DNA from 2 places in the Pseudomonas sp. zbq_18 genome. Region 1 is predicted to be linked to the other one. Evidence: predicted binding sites of a transcription regulator. Region 1 holds the regulator's gene; the other holds the start of a gene.
The links. The regulator FliA, encoded in region 1, starts transcription of late flagellar genes. The targets are predictions, from matches to a motif close to CTAAAGTTTNNNNNNNNNNNGCCGNTAA.
Positions count from the first base shown of each region.

Region 1 (11,143 bases):
CCGTGGACATGGTCGGTCTGGAGGTAGGCTATCGGCTGATCCCGTTGGTCGACCGCAATCAGGGTGGCCAGTTGCTGGCGCGGATCAAGGGTGTGCGCAAGAAGCTGTCCCAAGAGATGGGCTTCCTGATGCCCTCGGTGCATATCCGCGACAACCTGGATCTGCTGCCCAATGCCTATCGCCTGACTCTGATGGGCGTCAGCGTAGCCGAGGCCGAGGTGTATCCGGAGCGTGAACTGGCGATCAATCCTGGCCAGGTATTCGGCACGCTCAACGGCATTGCCGCCAAGGATCCGGCGTTCGGCCTGGAGGCGGTCTGGATCGATCCTAGCCAGCGTGATCAGGCTCAGTCCCTGGGTTATACCGTGGTGGACGCCAGTACCGTGGTGGCTACGCACCTCAACCAGGTCTTGCACAAGCACGCGCATGAGCTGCTCGGTCACGAGGAAGTCCAGCAGCTGCTGCAATTGCTGGCCAAGAGTTCACCCAAGCTGGCCGAGGAGCTGGTGCCGGGCATGATCTCGCTGTCCACGCTGCTCAAGGTGTTGCAGACCCTGCTGCAGGAACAGGTGCCGGTGCGCGATATCCGCAGCATCGCCGAGGCCATCTCCAACGTGGCCGGAAAGAGTCAAGATCCCGCCGCCATGGTGGCCGCGGTGCGCGTCGCACTGTCGCGCGCCATCGTGCAAAGCATTGTGGGACTAGAGGCGGAGCTGCCTGTGATCACCTTGGAACCCAGGTTGGAACAGTTATTGCTCAATAGCTTGCAGAAGGCCGGTCAGGGCTCCGAGGACGGCATCCTCCTCGAACCCGGCATGGCCGAGAAGCTGCAGCGTTCCCTGGTGGAAGCGGCGCAGCGTCAGGAAATGCTCGGCAAACCGGTGATTCTGCTGGTGGCCGGCCCGGTCCGAGCGATGATGTCGCGTTTTGCGCGCCTCGCGGTGCCGAGCATGCATGTACTGGCTTACCAGGAAATACCGGACAACAAGCAGGTCACGATCGTCGCGACGGTCGGCCAGAACTGAGGGCGCTAAGCCATGCAAGTCAAACGCTTCTTCGCAGCCGATATGCGTACCGCCATGAAACTGGTGCGCGATGAACTGGGCGCCGATGCCTCGATCATCGGCAACCGCCGTGTGGCCGGTGGTGTGGAGCTGACCGCTGCACTGGACTACCAGCCGGTGGTACCTGCCCGCCAGCCCAACCCGGAGCTGGAAGCCGAGCTGCGCAAGACTCAGGCGAAGATCGCCCATGCCCAGGCCGAACTGGCCACCCGTGCGGTTGCTGATGAGCGAAAGGATCGCCAGCTGTTCGCCAACGAATCGTTGATTGCTCCCGAGCTGCCGGCCACTGCAGTCAAGGCGCAACGTCCGGCAACGGCGCAGTCGCCGGCCGCGCCGAGCAGCGCCGCAGTCGACCAGCGCGCGTTGGATGCAATGCGCTTCGAGCTACATGGCTTGCGTGAACTGATCGAAGTGCAGTTGGGCTCCATCGCCTGGGGGCAGATGCAGAATCGCAAGCCGCAGCAGGCCAACCTGTGGCGTCGCCTGCAGCGTATGGGGCTGCCGGCGGATCTGTCGAAGAGCCTGCTGGAGCGGGTGGCCAATGTTGCCGAACCGCGCCAGGCCTGGCGCATGCTGCTGGCACACCTGGCCCATGCGGTCAAAACCCCGAAAGTGGAGCCGCTGGAAGAGGGCGGGGTGATTGCGCTTGTCGGCCCAGCCGGCATGGGCAAGACCACGACCCTGGCCAAGCTGGCTGCACGTTATGTGTTGAAATACGGCCCGCAGAGCATTGCCCTGGTCAGCATGGACAGCTTCCGCATTGGCGCCCAGGAGCAGATCAAGACTCTTGGCCGCATCCTCAATGTGCCGGTGACTCAGGTCGAGCCTGGCCAGTCGCTGTCTCAGGCCCTGGCTCCCCTGTCCCGCAAGCGTGTGGTGCTGGTTGATACCGCAGGCCTGCCCGGCAATGATCCGGCCCTGCGCCTGCAGCTGGAAAGCCTGGCGGCCCGTGGCGTGCAGGCGAAGAGCTATTTGGTGCTGGCTGCGACCAGCCAGGCACAGGTGCTCAAGGCGGCTTACCACAGCTACAAGCGCTGTGGCCTGGCCGGCTGCATCCTGAGCAAGGTAGACGAGGCGGCCAGCCTCGGCGAAGTATTGGGGCTGGCTATCAGCCAGCATCTACCGGTAGCCTATCTGGCTGATGGGCCGAAAATTCCGGATGATCTGCAGGTGCCGCGTAGTCACCAGCTGGTGAGTCGTGCCGTTAGCCTGCAAACTGCGGAAGATCCGAGCGAGGAAGTCATGGCGGATATGTTCGCCGGCCTTTACCACCACCCAGAGCGGCGCGTGGGATAGGGCAGGCGATAGCGCTCAAGGCGTTCTAGTGTGTAGGAAAGGGTCGGTGTAGTTGCCCGACCAGCCCAGACCGGCAAGACAAGGTAAGAGAAGAACATGGGTAGTATGCATCCCGTACAGGTGATCGCGGTAACTGGCGGCAAGGGCGGCGTCGGCAAGACCAACGTGTCGGTGAATCTGTCGCTGGCCCTGGCTGACCTCGGGCGCCGGGTCATGCTGATGGACGCCGACCTGGGCCTGGCCAACGTCGATGTGCTGCTCGGCCTGACCCCGAAGCGCACCCTGGCCGACGTCATCAACGGTGAGTGCGATCTCAAGGACGTGCTGCTCCAGGGGCCCGGTGGCATCCGTATCGTGCCCGCCGCTTCCGGCACCCAGAGCATGGTGCAGTTGTCGCCTGTGCAGCACGCCGGTTTGATTCAGGCCTTCAGCGATATCAGCGACAACCTCGATGTGCTGGTGATTGATACCGCGGCCGGTATTGGCGATGGTGTGGTCAGTTTCGTGCGCGCCGCTCAGGAAGTGTTGGTGGTGGTGTGCGACGAACCGACGTCGATTACCGACGCCTATGCCCTGATCAAGCTGCTCAACCGCGACTTCGGCATGAACCGTTTCCGCGTGCTGGCCAATATGGCTCACAGCCCGCAGGAAGGTCGCAATCTCTTTGCTAAGCTGACCAAAGTAACCGACCGTTTCCTCGATGTGGCTTTGCAGTACGTAGGCGCCGTTCCCTACGACGAGTCCGTCCGCAAAGCCGTGCAGAAACAGCGCGCGGTATATGAAGCCTTCCCGCGCTCGAAATGCGCACTGGCGTTCAAAGCGATCGCCCAGAAAGTCGACACCTGGCCACTACCGGCCAATCCGCGCGGCCATCTGGAGTTTTTCGTCGAGCGTCTGGTGCAGCAGCCGATCGCGGGGACGACTGTATGACAGCAGCCAGTGGACTTCGCATGTACAACAAGGCGCAGGCCCAGGACTCTCAACATCAGCTGATCGAGCGCTATGCGCCTCTGGTCAAGCGAATCGCATACCACCTCTTGGCACGCTTGCCAGCCAGTGTGCAGGTGGATGACCTGATCCAGGCCGGCATGATCGGTCTGCTGGAAGCGTCGAAAAAATACGATGGCGGCAAAGGTGCCAGCTTCGAAACCTATGCCGGCATTCGCATCCGCGGCGCCATGCTTGACGAGGTGCGCAAGGGCGACTGGGCACCTCGTTCCGTACACCGCAATACCCGTATGGTCAGCGACGCCATCCGGGTAATTGAGGCTCGAACGGGAAGAGACGCTAAAGATCAAGAAGTTGCGGCCGAACTCCAATTGAGTCTCGAGGATTACTACGGCATTCTTGGCGACACTTTGGGCAGCCGCCTGTTCAGCTTCGACGACCTTGTTCAGGACGGCGAGCACGGTGGTCTGCACGAAGATGCCAGCAGCCACGGTGGGCCTCTGCACGGTCTGGAAGACGAACGCTTTCAGGCGGCCTTGGCCGATGCCATTGCCAACCTGCCGGAGCGAGAGCGTCTGGTCCTGGCGCTTTATTACGATGAAGAACTGAACTTGAAGGAAATCGGTGAGGTACTGGGGGTCAGCGAATCCCGGGTCAGCCAGTTGCATAGCCAGTGCGCCGCACGTCTGCGGGCTCGGCTTGGCGAGTGGCGTGCCAACTGAATCCACCGATTCCATGATTTGCCGCGCCTGCGGATACGCAGGCGTTTAGGACTGTACGGAGGTCTGACTTGGACAAGAACATGAAAATCCTCATCGTTGATGATTTTTCGACGATGCGACGGATCATCAAGAACCTCCTGCGCGATCTGGGGTTCACCAACACCGCCGAAGCTGACGATGGCGTAACGGCTCTGCCGATGCTGCAAAGTGGCAGTTTCGACTTCCTGGTGACCGACTGGAACATGCCCGGTATGACTGGGATCGATCTGCTGCGCGCTGTGCGTGCGGATGAACGCCTGAAAACCCTGCCGGTGCTGATGGTGACCGCCGAAGCCAAGCGCGACCAGATCATCGAAGCGGCCCAGGCCGGTGTAAACGGCTATGTGGTCAAGCCGTTCACGGCCCAGGTACTGAAGGAGAAGATCGAGAAGATCTTCGAACGAGTTAACGGCTGATGTTCGCCGCGAGGGCGCTATGGCAAACGATGATTCCTCTCTGGGCGAACTCGAGTCGACCCTGAAAGTCCATGCCACTCAGCTCGTCGAAAGCCTGGAAAAGGGCCGGTTCGGCGAGGCGGTGCAGCTGATCCATGAGCTCAACAAAGCGCGCGATCATGGTCTGTACCAAGAGGTCGGCAAGCTCACCCGCGAGTTGCACAACGCAATAGTCAACTTCCAGATCGACCCACGCATGCCGGAGGCCAAGGAGATCTCGCAGATCACCGATGCCACTGAACGGTTGTCCTATGTCGTGCAGATGACGGAGAAGGCGGCCAATCGCACGATGGATCTGGTCGAACAGAGTGCACCGCTGGTCAACGATCTCGGCGACGAGGCCAGAGATCTGTCCGCCGACTGGGGCAAGTTCATGCGCCGGGAAATGGGCGCCGATGCCTTCCGTGATCTAGCCAAGCGCATCGAGCTGTTCCTCGCCCGTAGCGAGCGCGACAGCCAGAAGCTGTCGGGCCAGCTCAACGATATTCTGTTGGCGCAGGACTATCAGGATCTGACCGGGCAGGTGATCAAGCGCGTGACGCAGCTGGTGACCGAGGTCGAGAGCAACCTGCTCAAACTGGTTCTGATGGCCAGCCACGTTGATCGTTTCGCCGGCATCCAGCATGACCATCAGCAGCTGCGTGCCGAGCAAGAACAACAAAAAGAGCCTTCCAAGGGTGAAGGTCCGCAGATTCATGCCGATAAGCGTGAAGACGTCGCCTCCAGTCAGGACGATGTTGACGATCTGCTATCCAGCCTTGGTTTTTAGGGCTCTAACAGAGCCTTTGGAGCGCACCGATGAGCTTCGACGCCGATGAAGAAATCCTCCAGGACTTCCTGGTAGAGGCCGGCGAAATTCTTGAGCAACTGTCCGAACAGCTGGTCGAGCTGGAGAGCCGCCCGGATGACATGGATCTGCTCAATGCGATCTTCCGCGGCTTTCACACCGTCAAAGGTGGCGCCGGATTTCTCCAGCTCAACGAGCTGGTCGAGTGCTGCCATATCGCGGAGAACGTCTTCGACATCCTGCGCAAGGGCGAGCGCCGCGTAAATGCGGAGCTGATGGATGTGGTGCTGCAGGCGCTGGATGCGGTAAACGAGATGTTCAGTCAGGTGCGTGAGCGTACTGAGCCAACGCCTGCATCTCCAGAACTGCTGGCGGCCCTGTCGCGGCTGGCTGAGCCTGAGAGCGCTGAGGAGCAGAGTGTCGAGCCCGAAGCGGAGCCTGAGGTGGAGGCTGAGGCAGAGGGCAGCGACATTACTGACAGTGAATTCGAGCAACTGCTCGATGCCATTGGTGAACAGCCTGCCGCCGAGAGCACCCCGACCGCTGCTGCGAGCGATGAAATCACTGACGACGAGTTCGAGGCATTACTCGACCAGCTGCATGGCAAAGGCAAGTTTGCTGAGCCTGTCGCGGAAACTCCTGTAGCGACAGCCCCTGCCGCTGCAGGTGGTGACGAGATCACTGATGATGAGTTTGAGGCGCTACTCGATCAGCTGCATGGCAAAGGCAAGTTTTCCGAGCCGGCTGCTGCTGCGCCTGCTGTCAGCGCGCCCGTTGCGCCGGCCTCTGGTGCTGGCGACAACATCACCGATGATGAATTCGAATCCCTGCTCGACGAGTTGCACGGCAAGGGCAAGTTCTCCGCGCCAGAGCCTGCCCAGGCTCCAGTAGCTGCTCCTGCGCCTGCGGCCAAACCTTCGGCAGCCGTTCCGGCCAAGAAGGTCGAGCCAGCCAAGCCTGCCGCGACAGCCAAGCCTGTTGCCAAGGCGGAGCCTGCCAAGTCGACTGCACCGGCTCCTGCTGCTGCCGCGCCTGCAGCCAGCGAAGCGGAAACCACAGTGCGGGTCGACACCGCGCGCCTGGACGAGATCATGAATATGGTCGGCGAACTGGTGCTGGTGCGTAACCGCCTGGTGCGCCTTGGCCTGAACAGTGGTGACGAGGCCATGGCCAAGGCCGTGTCCAATCTCGATGTGGTTACTGCGGATTTGCAGACTTCAGTGATGAAGACCCGCATGCAGCCAATCAAGAAGGTATTCGGTCGCTTCCCGCGCCTGGTTCGCGACCTGGCACGCAATCTGAAGAAAGAGATCAACCTGGAACTGATCGGCGAAGAGACCGACCTCGACAAAAACCTGGTCGAGGCCCTGGCCGATCCGCTGGTGCACTTGGTGCGTAACGCCGTCGATCACGGTATTGAAGGGCCGGACGAGCGCGAAGCGGCAGGCAAGGCCCGTGGTGGTAAGGTGGTTCTATCCGCTGAGCAGGAGGGCGACCACATCCTGCTGTCGATTTCCGATGACGGTAAGGGTATGGACCCGGAAATCCTCCGTGCCAAAGCGGTGGAGAAGGGGCTGCTGGACAAGGACGCCGCGGATCGCCTGAGCGAGAGCGAGTGCTACAACCTGATCTTCGCTCCCGGCTTCTCGACCAAGACCGAAATTTCCGATGTGTCCGGCCGTGGCGTCGGCATGGATGTGGTGAAAACCAAGATCTCCCAGCTCAACGGCATCATCAACGTGCATTCGGTTAAGGGCCAGGGCTCGAAGATCATCATCAAGGTGCCGCTGACCTTGGCGATCATGCCGACGCTGATGGTGATGCTGGGTACTCAGGCCTTCGCCTTCCCGCTGGTCAACGTCAACGAGATCTTCCATTTGGATCTGTCGCGCACCAATGTGGTCGATGGCCAGGAAGTGGTCATCGTGCGCGACAAGGCGCTGCCGCTGTTCTACCTCAAGCGTTGGCTGGTCAGTGGTGCTTCCAATGAGGAGCAGCGTGAGGGGCATGTGGTGATCCTCACGGTTGGTAGCCAGCGCATCGGTTTTGTCGTCGATCAACTGGTAGGGCAGGAAGAGGTGGTAATTAAGCCGCTCGGCAAGATGCTGCAGGGTACGCCCGGAATGTCCGGCGCGACCATCACCGGTGACGGTCGCATCGCCCTCATCCTCGACGTGCCCAGTATGCTCAAGCGCTACGCGCGTCGCCTCTGACCGAATTCCGACCGGCTGGGCCGGTCGCTCTGGAGTGTTTATGGCAGTCAAAGTCCTGGTGGTGGATGACTCCGGCTTCTTCCGCCGCCGGGTCTCGGAAATTCTTTCCGCCGACCCTGAAATCAAGGTGGTCGGTACCGCCACCAACGGCCGCGAAGCCATCGATCAGGCGCTGGCGCTCAAGCCTGACGTGATCACCATGGATTACGAGATGCCGATGATGGACGGCATCACTGCGGTGCGAAACATCATGCAGCGTTGTCCGACGCCGGTACTGATGTTCTCCTCGCTGACCCACGAGGGTGCTCGCGTCACCCTCGATGCGCTGGATGCCGGCGCGGTGGACTACCTGCCGAAGAATTTCGAGGACATCTCGCGCAATCCGGAGAAGGTCAAAGCCATGCTGTGCGAGAAGGTGCATACCATCGCACGCAGCAATCGCCGCTTCAGCACCTTCAGTCCGTCGCCTGCGGCCGCGCCAGCCTCGGCAGCAGCGCGCCCGGCAAGCCCTGCGTCGCCGGTGCCCACTACCCGTACCGGCACTGCCCCTGCCGTTCCGACTGGCAGTAGTGCGGCCCCAAAACGTAAAGCCTACCGGCTGGTCGCTATCGGTACCTCTACCGGTGGACCGGTAGCGCTGCAGCGGGTGCTGACTCAGCTGCCGGCCAATTTTCCAGCGCCCATCCTGCTGATCCAGCACATGCCAGCTGCCTTTACCAAGGCCTTCGCCGAGCGCCTGGATAAGCTGTGCCGCATTTCCGTCAAGGAAGCTGAAGACGGTGATGTGCTGCGTCCCGGCTTGGCTTTGCTGGCGCCGGGAGGCAAACAGATGATGGTCGACCCCCGCGGTGCGGTGCGCATTCTGCCGGGAGATGAGCGCCTGAATTACAAACCCTGTGTCGATATCACCTTCGGCTCGGCTGCCAAGTCGTTCGGCGACAAGGTATTGGCGGTCGTGCTGACCGGCATGGGTGCCGATGGTCGCGAGGGCGCGCGCCTGCTCAAGCAGGGTGGGGCTCAGGTCTGGGCGCAGGATGAGGCCAGTTGTGTGATCTATGGCATGCCGATGGCGGTGGTGAAGGCCAACCTGGCCGATGCGGTGTATAGCCTGGACGATATTGGCCGGCATCTGGCCGAGGTCTGCGTCTGATGGATGTACTCAGCCTCATTGGCGTGATCCTGGCATTTGTCGCCATCATTGGTGGCAACTACCTGGAGGGCGGCCACGCGGGCGCCTTGCTCAATGGGCCGGCGGCGCTGATTGTCATTGGCGGCACCCTGGGGGCTGCTTTTCTCCAGGCGCCCATGAATGTGTTCAAGCGCTCGCTGGCGATTCTGCGCTGGATCCTTTTCCCTCCACATATCGATCTGGCCGGCGGTATCAACCGCGTGGTCGGCTGGAGCATGAGTGCGCGCAAGGAGGGGCTGCTCGGGCTGGAGCCCGTGGCCGATGCAGAGCCCGACCCCTATGCGCGCAAAGGCCTGCAGCTGCTGGTTGACGGCACCGAGCCGGAGGCTATTCGCAGCATCCTCGAGGTCGATCTTTACACCCAGGAGGCGCGGGATATCCAGGCGGCCAAGGTCTACGAGAGCATGGGCGGTTATGCGCCGACCATCGGTATCATCGGCGCGGTGATGGGGCTGATTCACGTAATGGGTAACCTGGCTGACCCTAGCAAGTTGGGCAGCGGTATTGCTGTGGCCTTCGTCGCGACCATTTACGGCGTGGCTTTTGCCAACCTCCTCTTGCTACCGGTGGGCAACAAGCTCAAGGCTATCGCCATGCGTCAGTCGCGTTACCGAGAAATGCTGCTGGAGGGCATTCTTTCCATCGCCGAGGGTGAGAACCCGCGCTCCATCGAGCTGAAGCTGCAAGGCTTCATGGATTGACCTCATGCCTCGGCGCCGTCATCACGAAGAGCATGAGAATCACGAGCGTTGGTTGGTTTCCTACGCGGACTTCATCACCCTGCTTTTCGCTTTCTTCGTGGTGATGTATTCGATCTCCTCAATTAACGAGGGCAAGTACAAAGTGCTCTCGGAAAGCCTGGTAGGCGTGTTCAGTGAACCTGAGCGAGCGATAAAACCCATACCTATTGGCGATGAGCGGCCGCGTACCACCGAGCCGGACCGCTCGATGATCGAGGACACCCCCAATAGCAGTAGCAGTGCGGAGCCGAGCGACCCGTTGCAAGAGATTGCCGCGAGCATGCGCGATGCCTTTGGCGATCTCATAGCCGCCGAGCAGCTGACCGTGCGCGGCAATGAGTTGTGGGTGGAGATCGAGCTGAATTCGAGCCTGCTGTTCCCCAGCGGCGACGCTATCCCCAACGAGATGGCCTTTATCCTGATCGAGAAGGTAGCCAAGATCCTTGCGCCTTATGAAAACCCTGTGCATGTAGAGGGTTTTACCGACAATCTGCCGATCAATACGACGCAGTTTCCTAGCAACTGGGAACTGTCGGCGGCGCGGGCCGCGAGCATCGTACGCATGTTGGCAATGGATGGCGTCAGAGAAGGACGTCTGGCGGCTGTCGGGTATGGCGAATTTCAGCCGGTGGCGGACAATGCGACTGCCGAGGGCAGGGCGCGCAATCGACGGGTCGTACTGGTGATCTCGCGCAACCTGGATGTGCGACGTAGCATCAGTGGTGTGGGGGCGGGCAATGCCCGGCCGGATGCCGCGCTGCAGCGCGCTGGCACGCAATCTGCACCGACCTCCTCTGTAGTGACACCTCCGACTGGTGGTGCCAATAATTCGACGCCTTCACCATGAGGCACCATCCCATTCTCGGTTGGGCGACGGCCATGCCGGGAGGACGAGAACGATGAAAGTCTGGGCAGTAGCCAATCAGAAAGGCGGGGTCGGCAAGACCACCACATCCATTGCTCTGGCGGGCCTGCTGGCGGATGCCGGCAAGCGAGTCGTAGTGGTCGATCTGGACCCCCATGGCTCGATGACCAGCTATTTCGGGCACGATCCGGATACGCTGGAGCACAGCACCTTCGACCTGTTCCTGCATCAGGGAGGTGTGCCGAGCGGGTTGCCGGCCACCCTGCTGCGTTCCACTAGCCATGAAAATATTTCCTTGCTGCCGTCCAGCACCGCTTTGGCTACGCTGGAGCGCCAATCGCCGGGGCAAAGCGGCCTGGGTTTGGTGATCGCCAAGACCTTGGCGCAGCTGTGGGATAAGTTTGACCACGCCATCATCGACAGCCCCCCGCTACTTGGCGTGCTGATGGTCAATGCGCTGGCTGCCAGCCAGCAGCTGGTTATCCCTGTGCAGACCGAGTTTCTGGCGGTCAAAGGCTTGGAGCGCATGGTCAGTACCCTGGCTATGATTAACCGCTCGCGCAAGCAGGCCTTGCCCTATGTGATAGTACCCACGCTGTTCGACCGGCGTACCCAGGCTTCTCTGAGTACGCTGCGGGTGTTGCGTAACAGCTATCCGGATCACCTCTGGCAGGCCTATGTGCCGGTGGACACGCGCCTGCGTGATGCCAGTCGTGCCGGTTTGACGCCATCCCAGTTCGATGCCAACAGTCGCGGTGTGATTGCTTACCGCGCGTTGCTCAAACACCTGCTGGCAGCACAGCCTGCCTCTCAGGTAGCCTGACG
Region 1 covers NZ_JBICIT010000008.1:245,533-256,675, forward strand. Annotated here, with positions in the region: gene flhA (flagellar biosynthesis protein FlhA) at 1-1,025, shown strand, start outside; gene flhF (flagellar biosynthesis protein FlhF) at 1,038-2,360, shown strand; gene fleN (flagellar synthesis regulator FleN) at 2,457-3,290, shown strand; gene fliA (RNA polymerase sigma factor FliA) at 3,287-4,030, shown strand; gene ACF8C6_RS06600 (chemotaxis response regulator CheY) at 4,111-4,485, shown strand; gene ACF8C6_RS06605 (protein phosphatase CheZ) at 4,505-5,293, shown strand; gene ACF8C6_RS06610 (chemotaxis protein CheA) at 5,323-7,524, shown strand; gene ACF8C6_RS06615 (chemotaxis response regulator protein-glutamate methylesterase) at 7,565-8,674, shown strand; gene ACF8C6_RS06620 (flagellar motor protein) at 8,674-9,414, shown strand; gene motD (flagellar motor protein MotD) at 9,419-10,300, shown strand; gene ACF8C6_RS06630 (ParA family protein) at 10,353-11,141, shown strand.

Region 2 (11,143 bases), on a different contig from region 1:
CGACGATAACGGCGTGGAGCTGCCACTGGGCGAGCGTGGTGAGTTGTGCATCAAGGGCCCGCAGGTGATGAAGGGCTACTGGCAGCGCGAGGAAGCTACCGCCGAGGTGCTGGATGCCGAGGGCTGGTTCAAGACCGGTGATATCGCGGTAATCGATCCGGATGGCTATGTGCGCATCGTCGACCGCAAGAAGGACATGATCATCGTCTCCGGTTTCAACGTGTACCCCAATGAGATTGAGGATGTGGTCATGGCCCACCCGAAAGTTGCGGCTTGCGCGGCAATCGGCGTGCCGGACGAGAAGTCCGGCGAGGCGGTCAAGCTGTTCGTGGTACCGCGTGAGGGCGGCGTGACCGTCGATGAGCTCAAGGCCTTCTGCCGGGAGAACTTCACCGGCTACAAGGTCCCCAAGCACATCGTCCTCAAGGATGCGCTGCCGATGACCCCGGTTGGCAAGATCCTTCGCCGCGAGCTGCGCGATATCGCCTGAAGCACGATTCAGGCGACTTCCTTATCCGCTAATCAGGAAGTGACCGGTCGTTAATGATCGGTCATTTTTCTGACCGGGGTGGCCATGTTTGGTGCTAGGCGACCCCCGGCAAAGCTGCTACTCTCGGCACGCTTTGCGCCAGGCCCCACCTCGCGCCAAGGGCAAAACATCACAACAAATAGCCGCCATCATGCGCGGTGTAGACAAGCTGTTGCTCAGGAGTAGGCTTCCATGACCGATAACTTCTGGAAGGACAAATACCCTGTCGGGATCTCCTCCGAAATCGATGCCGACCAGTACCCCAACATCCAGGCCGTACTGAAAGAGTCCTGCCAACGCTTTGCCGATAAGCCTGCTTTCAGCAACATGGGCAAAACCCTGTCCTACGGCGAGCTGTACGAACTCTCTGGCGTTTTCGCCGCCTACCTGCAGAACCACACCGATCTCAAAGCCGGCGATCGCATCGCCGTACAACTGCCCAACGTTCTGCAATACCCGGTCGTGGTGTTCGGCGCCATGCGTGCCGGCATGATCGTGGTCAATACCAACCCGCTGTACACCGCGCGGGAGATGGAACACCAGTTCAACGACTCCGGTGCCAAGGCTCTGGTCTGCCTGGCCAACATGGCCCACCTGGCCGAGGAAGTGCTGCCCAAGACCGGCGTCAAGCACGTCATCGTCACTGAAGTGGGTGATCTGCTGCCCCCGCTCAAGCGCCTGCTGGTCAACGCCGTGGTCAAGCATGTGAAGAAGATGGTGCCGGCGTTCAACCTGCCGCAGGCCGTCAAGCTGAACAAGGCGCTGGCGCTGGGCCGTGGCAAGTCGTTCACCGAGGCCAACCCGAGCAATACCGAGATCGCCGTGCTGCAGTACACCGGCGGCACCACCGGCGTAGCCAAGGGCGCGATGCTGACCCACCGCAACCTGGTGGCCAACATGCTGCAGTCCAAGGCGCTGATGGGCTCCAACCTGGGTGAAGGCTGCGAGATCGTCATCTGCCCGCTGCCGCTGTACCACATCTACGCCTTCACCTTCCATTGCATGGCGATGATGCTGACCGGCAATCACAACATCCTGATCACCAACCCGCGCGACCTGCCGGGCACGGTGAAGGAGCTGTCGAACTGGAAGTTCACTGCTTTCGTCGGCCTCAACACCCTGTTTGTCGCCCTGTGCAACAACGAAGACTTCCGCCGTCTGGATCTGTCCAGCCTGAAGCTGACCCTGTCCGGTGGCATGGCCCTGCAACTCGCCACTGCCGAGCGTTGGAAGGAAGTCACTGGTTGTTCCATCTGTGAAGGCTACGGCATGACCGAGACCAGCCCGGTCGCCACCGTCAACCCGTACCAGAACATCCAGATCGGCACCATCGGCATCCCGGTTCCGTCGACCCTGTGCAAGGTGATCGATGACGAGGGCAACGATCTGCCGCTGGGCGAGCGTGGTGAACTGTGCGTCAAGGGCCCGCAGGTCATGAAGGGTTACTGGCAGCGCCAGGAAGCCACCGATGAAATCCTCAACGACGGCTGGCTGAAGACCGGCGATATCGCCGTGATTCAGGAAGATGGCTACCTGCGCATCGTTGACCGCAAGAAGGACATGATCCTGGTGTCCGGCTTCAACGTGTACCCGAACGAGCTGGAAGACGTGCTCGCCACCCTGCCGGGTGTGCTGCAGTGCGCCGCCATCGGTGTGCCGGACGAGAAGTCGGGTGAGGCGATCAAGGTGTTCATCGTGGTCAAGCCGGGCGAGAGCCTGAGCAAGGACCAGGTGATGGAGCACATGCGCTCCAACCTCACCGGCTACAAGGTGCCGCGCTTCGTCGAGTTCCGCGATGCGCTGCCGACCACCAACGTCGGCAAGATTCTGCGCCGTGAGCTGCGTGACGAGGAGCTGAAGAAACTGGCCGCGGCCTGATCTTCGCTAGCCAGAAAAGGCCCCGCTTCGGCGGGGCTTTTTCGTTTTTGCCTGATGCTCAGCCGTCATGTGCAGTACATGCGGCTGGGCAGTCGGCAGCATGCCCTTGGGGCTGTGCGCGCCCGAGGATCACCCCGGCCGAATATTCTCCCTGCGCAGCTGAACGAACTCATGAGGATGCCGAGGGCCTGCGTATCGGGGGATGCTTGAGTGCGTAGTGGGCTCAGCCTGGAATACTGCGCCGGCGTCAGGTGTGCCAGGTGGGGAGAGGATGCCGGTCAGAACTGCCGTCAGACGCGCCGTGAGTATGAATGACCTGGGGCGTCGCAGAGTCTAGACGGCCAGCACCTCGGCCGACAGCTCGCGCAGGCGTTGTTTGTCTTCCTCAAGGGTCAGTACCGCTTCAGCGCGCTTGAGTGCCAGGCAGGAGTGGCGCTGGGCGTCGGCGCGGTAGCAAGGGTCGAGCAGGGCCAGGGTCAGCAGGGCCTTTTGCAGGCGGATGCACACTTCGATCAGTGCTGCCCCGTCGCGGGCAACGGGCGTGAACAGATCGTCGAACAGGTCTGCCAGGCTGAGGTCCGGGGCATGAATGCGGCTGCAGTCGATGACGCGTTTCGCGTCGGCCTCTGTCTGGGTCCACAGGGCCAGTACGCGCACACTACGACCGAGAATGTCGATGGCGGTACCCGGGTCGTTGACTGCCGGGGACAAGGCGCGCGAGGCGATTTCTGCCAGTACCGCGGCACCGAAACGCGGGTCCTGCTGATAGGAGCGGCGCGTGCCGATGGTGAATGCGCCGCGCAGCCTCTCATCGCTGTCCTCGTCGATGCCCACCACGGCGGCCAGCGCTTCACCGGGCGCGATGAAGCTGCCGGGCACGGCTATCAGGTAGATGGCGCAATTCTCGTTCTGGCTCAGTTCGGCCAGAGCCGGCAGATCGATGTGCTGCACGTAGCCGATCTGTTGCGGGTAGATGCGGCGTGCCTCGCGCGGAATGGCTTCGGCCGAGGCCAGGCGGCTGCCACCCAGATTGGGCAGGCGCAGGCGCTCGACCAGGGCGTTGCAGGTGGCGTTTTCGACTCGGTCGCTGGTTTCGCCCACGCGGCCGAGCTGCGCCAGGTGGTCGACCCAGCGCAGCAGGGCGATGACGATCAGCACGATGACCACCAGGGTGACCAGGAACAGCAGCACACGTCCCTTGCTGCCATAGGCGCCCGTGCTCAGAGCGACGATGCCGACCAGGCTGAACAGAAAGGAGCCGATAAAGGTGCCCAGTGCGTTCTGCGTAATGCTGTCTTCGATGACCAGGGGCGTGGCGCGTGGGGTGACGGTGCTGGTGGCCGCGGAATAGGCGGCCACCATGATGCTCAAGGAGAAGGTGGTCACCGTGAGCATGCTGGTGGCGAGGATGCTGAGGATCTTGTCCACCGCGTCGGCGCCGACGCTGTTGGCCAGGCTATCCGGCACATAGTCCTTGAAGGCCAGGGCCAGCAGGGCACTGACCACGCCGAGCAGGGAAAACAGGCTGGCGCGGAACCACAGGCGCTTGCCGATCTTTCTGATAATCCATTGCCAGCGTGCGGTCATGGGCGGCTCGGCTCAGTCGATGAACCCCGATTCTGCCTGCCCATGCCGGGGATGAACAGGCGCTACAGCTTCAGCTTGCGAATTGCCTTGCCGAGCGCCTCGGCCAGCTCGACCAGTTCGGCGCTGGTACTGGCCGAGGCCTGGGTCTGCTGCACGGTCTGCTCGGTGACGTCGCGGATGCCCACCACCGAACGAGTCATTTCCTCGGCCACCTGGCTCTGCTGCTCGGCGGCCACGGCGATCTGCGTGTTGCTCTCGCGCATCAGGGCCACGGCGCGGGCGATGTCGCCCAGTGCAGCACCGGCGGCGTCGGCTTCCTGCACGCAGTGGTCGGCCTTGTGCGAGCTTTCCTGCATGAACTCAACGGCGTCGCGGCTGGTGGCCTGCAGGTTGCTGATCATGCGGGTGATTTCGTCGGTGGAGTCCTGTACGCGCTTGGCCAGGTTGCGCACTTCGTCGGCGACTACGGCGAAGCCGCGACCCATTTCGCCGGCACGGGCGGCCTCGATGGCAGCGTTGAGGGCGAGCAAATTGGTCTGCTCGGCGATGCCGTGGATGGTCTCGACCATGCTGCCGATGGTGTGGCTGTCATCGGCCAGCTTCTGAATCATCTCGGCGGTCTGCTGTACGCCTTGTGACAGGCTGGCAATGGCCTGGCTGGCGCGGCCCACTACCTGCTGGCCAACGCCGCTGAGGCGATCCGCCTCGGTGGACTGGTCGCGGGTGTCGGCGGCGTGCTGGGCGATGTGGTGCACGGTGGTGGACATCTCGTTGATCGCCGTGGCGGCCAGGTCGGTCTCGCTCTGCTGGCCGAGCATGCCGCTGCGGACCTGCTCCATGCTGCTGGCCAGGCGCCGCGCGCCATCGTCCAGGCTGGCCGCGGCCTGGGCTACGGTGCCGACCACGCGCTGGTAACCGGCCTGCATGGCGTTGAAGGCGCTGGCCATCTGGCCGACTTCGTCACGGCTGTCCAGTTCCACGCGGGCGGCCAGGTCACCGCTGCGCTCGACATGCAGCATCACGTCCTTGAGCTGGTTGAGATGGCTGAGGATAAAGCGGATCAGCAGCTGTGAGGCGCCGAGCAGCAACAGCATCAGCACGAATACGCACAGTGCATAGGCGCCGGCGCGGGCTTCGAACACCTGCCACAGGCTCGGTGCCCTGGCTGGCACGGCGACGCGCTGGCCGCCGACGTCCAGCACCCAAGCACCGATCACCGGCGAATCGCCCCACAGGTCGTCGTGCTGCACATCCACCCAGCCACGGGCGCTGGTGCTCAAACCCAGTGGCGGCGTGCCGCCCGCCGGGAAGGGCAGGGTTTGCGCGTCGCGCGGCAGCTCGCTGCCAACCGGCCAACTGGCCAGCAGGGCGGCGCGGGCCTGAGCCGATGCGCGCGCCTCCTCGGCGCGGCCGCTGTGCTCCTGTTGCATGGCGAACAGCACCAGCAGCAGCGTGGTGGCGAACGCCACCAGGTTGACGGCCCAGAACTTGTACTTCAGCGAGAGATCACGAATCCATGCAGCCATAGTGAGCTTCATCTGCGAGTGAGGAGGTGGCACAAGGCCGCTATCTTGCCTGCGACAATGCGACCGCGGTTGATCGGGGTCAAGCGAAGGTCATCTGTCCGGGTTAGCGGTCGCGCTTGGGCAATCTTTAAGGCGTTTGCGGTGTTGCTTGGGAACAACTTCAGTTGTGGTGACTCTTCGTGAGGCCCCTCGCGACTGAAGTCGCTCCGGCAAAAGCTGCACTTGGCGTTTTCCGGATGCCCGTCTCCGGTTAGGCCCGGCGCCGACAATCTGCGACAATCGCCGCCTTGCCGAATTTGCGCCGCTCCTGCCCGATGACCGATAACCACGCCTCTCTGCTGAAGAACCTCGACCAGGCCATGCAGGCCGACCGTCACCGCCTGCGCCGCCAGCTGCATGAACTGCAGAAGAAGCCCGACGAGGCCAAGCTGGCCCAGTGGCTGGAGCGCTTCCAGGCCTCCTGTGCCAAGGTCGAGGCGCGCCAGCGCAGCATTCCGGCGATCCGCTACGACGACGCCCTGCCGATTGCCGCCAAGCGTGACGAGATCAAGGCTGCGCTGGCCAAGAGCCAGGTGGTGGTAATCGCCGGCGAGACCGGCTCGGGCAAGACCACCCAGTTGCCGAAGATCTGCCTGGAGCTGGGCCGTGGTGTGCATGGGCTGATCGGCCATACCCAGCCGCGCCGCCTGGCCGCGCGCAGCGTCGCCACCCGCGTGGCCGAGGAGATCGGCTCGCCGCTCGGCGAGTTGGTCGGCTACCAGGTGCGCTTCGAGGATCAGAGCAAGGACAGCACGCTGATCAAGCTGATGACCGACGGCATCCTGCTGGCCGAGACCCAGCACGACCGCTTCCTGGAGAAGTACGACACCCTCATCGTCGACGAGGCGCATGAGCGCTCGCTGAACATCGACTTCCTGCTCGGCTACCTGAAGACCCTGCTGCCGCGCCGGCCCGATCTGAAGCTGATCATCACCTCGGCGACCATCGACCTGGAGCGCTTTTCCAAGCACTTCAACGACGCCCCGATCATCGAGGTGTCCGGCCGTACCTACCCGGTGGAAACCTGGTACCGCCCGCTGGCCGCCGAGGTGGACGAGGAGGGCGAGAGCCTGCTCGACGACCTCACCGTCGACCAGGGCATCCTCGCCGCACTGGACGAGATCGCCGCCCACGAACGGGCCGAAGGCAAGCGCCCTGGCGACGTGCTGGTGTTCCTCCCCGGCGAGCGCGAGATCCGCGAGGCCGCCGAGGTGCTGCGCAAGGCCAACCTGCGTTTCACCGAAGTGCTGCCGCTGTACGCACGCCTGACCCCGGCCGAGCAGCAGAAAATCTTCGCGCCGATGGCCGGGCGCAAGATCGTGCTGGCCACCAACGTGGCGGAAACCTCGCTGACCGTGCCGGGCATCCGCTATGTGATCGACTCCGGCACCGCGCGTATCAGCCGCTACAGCTACCGCGCCAAGGTCCAGCGCCTGCCCATCGAGGCCATTTCCCAGGCCAGCGCCAACCAGCGCAAGGGCCGCTGCGGCCGGGTCGAGCCGGGCATCTGCATCCGCCTGTACAGCGAAGAGGACTTCCTCGCCCGCCCCGAATTCACCGATCCGGAAATCCTGCGTACCAACCTGGCGGCGGTGATCCTGCAGATGCTGCACCTGCGCCTGGGCAGCATCGACGATTTCCCCTTTATCGAACCGCCGGATGGCAAGGCCATCAGCGACGGTTTCACCCTGTTGCAGGAGCTGTCGGCGGTCAACCGCGAGGGCCAGCTCACGCCCATTGGCCGCCAGCTGGCGCGCCTGCCCATCGACCCGCGCCTGGGCCGCATGGTGTTGGAGGCGGCCAAGCTCGGCAGCCTCGACGAAATCCTCATCGTCGCCTCGGCGCTGTCGGTGCAGGACCCACGCGAGCGGCCGATGGACCGCCAGCAGGCCGCCGACCAGGCGCATGCGCAGTGGAAGGACGTGGATTCCGACTTCGCGGCGCTGATCAACCTGTGGCGCGGCTTCGAGGAAAAACGCCAGGAGCTGGGCAGCAACCCGCTGCGCAGCTGGTGCAAGAAGAACTTCCTCAACTACCTGCGTCTGCGCGAGTGGCGCGACGCCCACCGCCAGCTGGTGCTGATCGCCCGTGACCTGCAGCTCGGCAATGCTCGTGGGAGCGACTTCAGTCGCGATAAAGGTCAGCAGGCCAATGATCGCGGACAAGGCCCCTCCCACAAGAGCGCGCCCAGCCCGACCAAGGACACCAAGGTCAACGTCATCGTTCGCGAGCAGGCCGAGGCCAGCGAGGCGGCGCAACGGGCCAAGAGCTACGCCGCCGTGCACAAGGCGATTCTCAGCGGCCTGCTTAGCCAGATCGGCCAGAAGACCGAGGATGGCGACTACCTCGGCGCGCGCCAGCGGCGTTTCTGGGTGCACCCATCGTCGGTATTGGGCCGCAAGAAACCGAGCTGGCTGATGACCGCCGAGCTGGTGGAAACCACCAAGCTGTTCGCCCGCATGGTGGCCAAGATCGAGCCGGACTGGATCGAGCCGCTGGCCGGCCACCTGATCAAGAAGAACCACTTTGAACCGCACTGGGAGAAGAAGCGCGGCCAGGTGGTGGCCTACGAGCAGGTCACCCTCTACGGCCTGATCGTGGTCGGTCGTCGCCCGGTGCATTTCGGCCCGGTTGATCCGGTGGCCGCACGCGAGCTGTTTATCCGCGAGGGCCTGGTGCGCGGCGAGATCAACAGCCGCGCAAGGTGCCTGGCGGCCAACCGCGAGCTGCTGGAGAAGCTCGACGAGCTGGAGGCCAAGGCGCGCCGCCGCGACATCCTGGCCGACGAGGAAACCCTCTACGCCTACTACGAGGCGCGCATCCCGGCGGAGATCCACCAGGCCGCCACCTTCGAGCACTGGTACAAGGCCGAGAGCGCGAAGAATCCGCAGCTGCTGATCATGCGCGAGGAAGACGTGCTGGCGCGCGAGGCCAAGGAAGTCACTGCCGCCCAGTACCCGGACATCCTCCAGCTCGGCGAGCTGCAACTGCCGCTGAGCTACCACTTCGAGCCCAATCACCCACGCGACGGCGTGACCCTGCGCGTGCCGGCGCCGCTGTTGCCGCAGTTGCCGACGGATCGGCTGGAATGGCTGGTGCCGGGCCTGATCGAGGCCAAGGCCATTGCCCTGGTGCGCGGCCTGCCCAAGGCCATTCGCAAGAACTTCGTGCCGGTGCCGGACTTCGTCGGCGCGGCGCTTTCCAAGATCGCCTTCGGCCAGGGCTCGCTGCCTGAATCGCTTGGTCGTGAGCTGACCCGCATGACCGGCGCCCGCGTGCCCGAGGAGGCCTGGCGTGATGCGGCTGCGCAGCTGGAAAACCATCTGAAGATGAACCTGGAAGTGGTCGATGCCCGTGGCAAGTTCCTCGGCGAAGGCCGCGACCTGGCTGAACTGACCGCGCGCTTCGCCGAGGCCAGCCAGGCCGCCCTGGCCATCCCGCAGCAGAAGCAGGAGCAGAAGCCGGTTGAGGCCAAGGCCTTCGCCCAGGTCGCCGAGAAGGCCCAGCAGAAGATCGCCGGCCTCTCCATGACCGTGTTCCCGGCGCTGGTGGAAGAGGGGAGCGTGGTTAAGGAAGGGCGCTTCCCGACCCAGGCCGAGGCCGACTTCCAGCACCGCCGCGCGCTGCAGAAACTGTTGCTGCAGCAACTGGCCGAGCCGGCCAAGTACCTGCGTGGCAAGCTGCCGGGGCTCACCGAACTGGGCCTGCTGTACCGCGAAATGGGCCGCTCCGAGGCGCTGGTTGAGGACATCCTGCTGGCCAGCCTGGACGCCTGCATCCTCGACGGCGAAGCCAGTCTGCCCCGTGACGGCGCTGCCCTGGCCGCCCTGGCCGAGAAGAAGCGTGGCGACTGGACGGCGCATGCCGAACGCATCGCCAAGCTCACCCTGGAGATCCTCAAGCTCGCCCACGGCCTGCAGAAGCGCTTCAAGGGCAAGATCGACCTGGCCCAGGCCATGGCGCTCAACGACATCAAGCAGCAGCTGGCCAACCTGGTCTACCCCGGCTTTGTACGCGAGACGCCGGGAGAGTGGCTGAAGGAAATCCCGCGCTATCTCAAGGCCATCGAACAGCGCCTGGACAAAATCGGCGGGCAGCTGCAGCGCGACCGCGTGTGGACTGGCGAACTCAGTGCCGCCTGGGAGCAGTACCAGGCCAGAGCCGCCAAGCACGCCCAGGAGGGCAAGCGCGACGCCGAGCTGGTGCTGTACCGCTGGATGCTGGAGGAGTACCGCGTGTCGCTGTTCGCCCAGCAGCTGGGTACGAAGATGGCGGTGTCAGACAAGCGCCTGAGCAAGCAGTGGAGTCAGGTCGAGGCCTGAGCCGTGCTCATCGCGGGCGGTCGCGAAAGGATCGGTCGCTCACTCAGGTGACGTGCCCGTACTGCTCCAGGGCTGGGCTCGGCGCCAATGCGCGGTCATGACTGCTACCTGTTTGGCGACGGGATGGCTATCGAGCAGGCCGGCGCGAAAAATCTCGAGACCATCGGGCTGCCTCGGCCCGACCACTGGCTGCCGGCAGCGGGCATAATGCGCGGCCTGTTATCGCGCCGTTCGGAGTTGCCCGTCATGTTCGAAATCCAGCCCATGAGCCCCGAGCTCTACCGCCAGCAGACTCGGCGCAGCACCCTGGTGATCGCCGTGCTATTTCTGGCGCTGGCCATGCTCTGTTCCACCCTCAGCACCCAGTTACTGGGCACGCCGGGCGGCGACAATTTCAAGTGGAACCTGCTCGGTGTACTCGCCGGCCTGGCGCTGACCGTGGCCATTGTGCGCCGGTTCTTGTGGTCGCAGCCGTTCATGGCGGCCGCCGCCTATGGCTGGGGCCTCAAACGCAGCCTGATGCGCGTCACCAACGTCATGCACCATGTGAAAGCCGGCGTGGCGGCAGGCGACGACAGCGCCTACAAGCTGCTGCGCTTCTACCACCTGGGTCTGCAGCAGATGTATCAGCTCGATGGCAACAGCAGCGAGCTGAGCCAGCTGGTGCGCGAGATCGATACCCATCGCGAATTGATGGAGCAACGCGGGCTGGAGCTGGAACAGAAACGTCTCGACCCGGCCTGGATCGAGACGGTCAAGGGCCTCAAGGTCTGAATCCGCCGAGTCGTCGAGCCATGCACGCCTGCCTCATCGTCGACGGCCACCTGCAGCCCGCTACCCAGCCTGCCCAGTACGTGCCCTGGTGGAGTTTCAGCAAGACGGCGCTCGCCGCCGCGGCCCTGAGCCTGGTACGCGACGGTCTGCTCGGCCTCGACGATGCGCTGCCCGCAGGCCCTTTCAGCCTGCGCCAGTTGCTGCGCCATGAAGCTGGGTTGGCCGACTACGGCGAGCTGGCCGAGTACCACGCCGCCGTCGCCCGCCATGACCCTCCCTGGTCGGCTGAGGACATGCTGCAGCGCCTCGAAGCCACGCGTCTGCGCTACCCTCCTGGCGCTGGCTGGCGTTACTCCAATGTCGGTTATCTGTATGTGGCGCAGCTTATTGAACGGACTACTGGTCTGGTGCTTGAACAGGCGCTGCGCCAACGCCTGTTTGCACCGCTGGGCCTGACCCAGGTGCGCCTGGCTGTTGCGCCCAGCGAC
Region 2 covers NZ_JBICIT010000017.1:190,508-201,650, reverse strand. Annotated here, with positions in the region: gene fadD2 (long-chain-fatty-acid--CoA ligase FadD2) at 1-490, shown strand, start outside; gene fadD1 (long-chain-fatty-acid--CoA ligase FadD1) at 722-2,407, shown strand; gene ACF8C6_RS14460 (DUF2254 domain-containing protein) at 2,741-3,994, opposite strand; gene ACF8C6_RS14455 (methyl-accepting chemotaxis protein) at 4,057-5,520, opposite strand; gene hrpA (ATP-dependent RNA helicase HrpA) at 5,835-9,881, shown strand; gene ACF8C6_RS14445 (DUF3087 domain-containing protein) at 10,128-10,655, shown strand; gene ACF8C6_RS14440 (serine hydrolase domain-containing protein) at 10,676-11,143, shown strand, end outside.
Region 2: ACF8C6_RS14455 (methyl-accepting chemotaxis protein) is a predicted target of FliA. The motif match lies at 5,624-5,651, and genes of this name have one in related genera.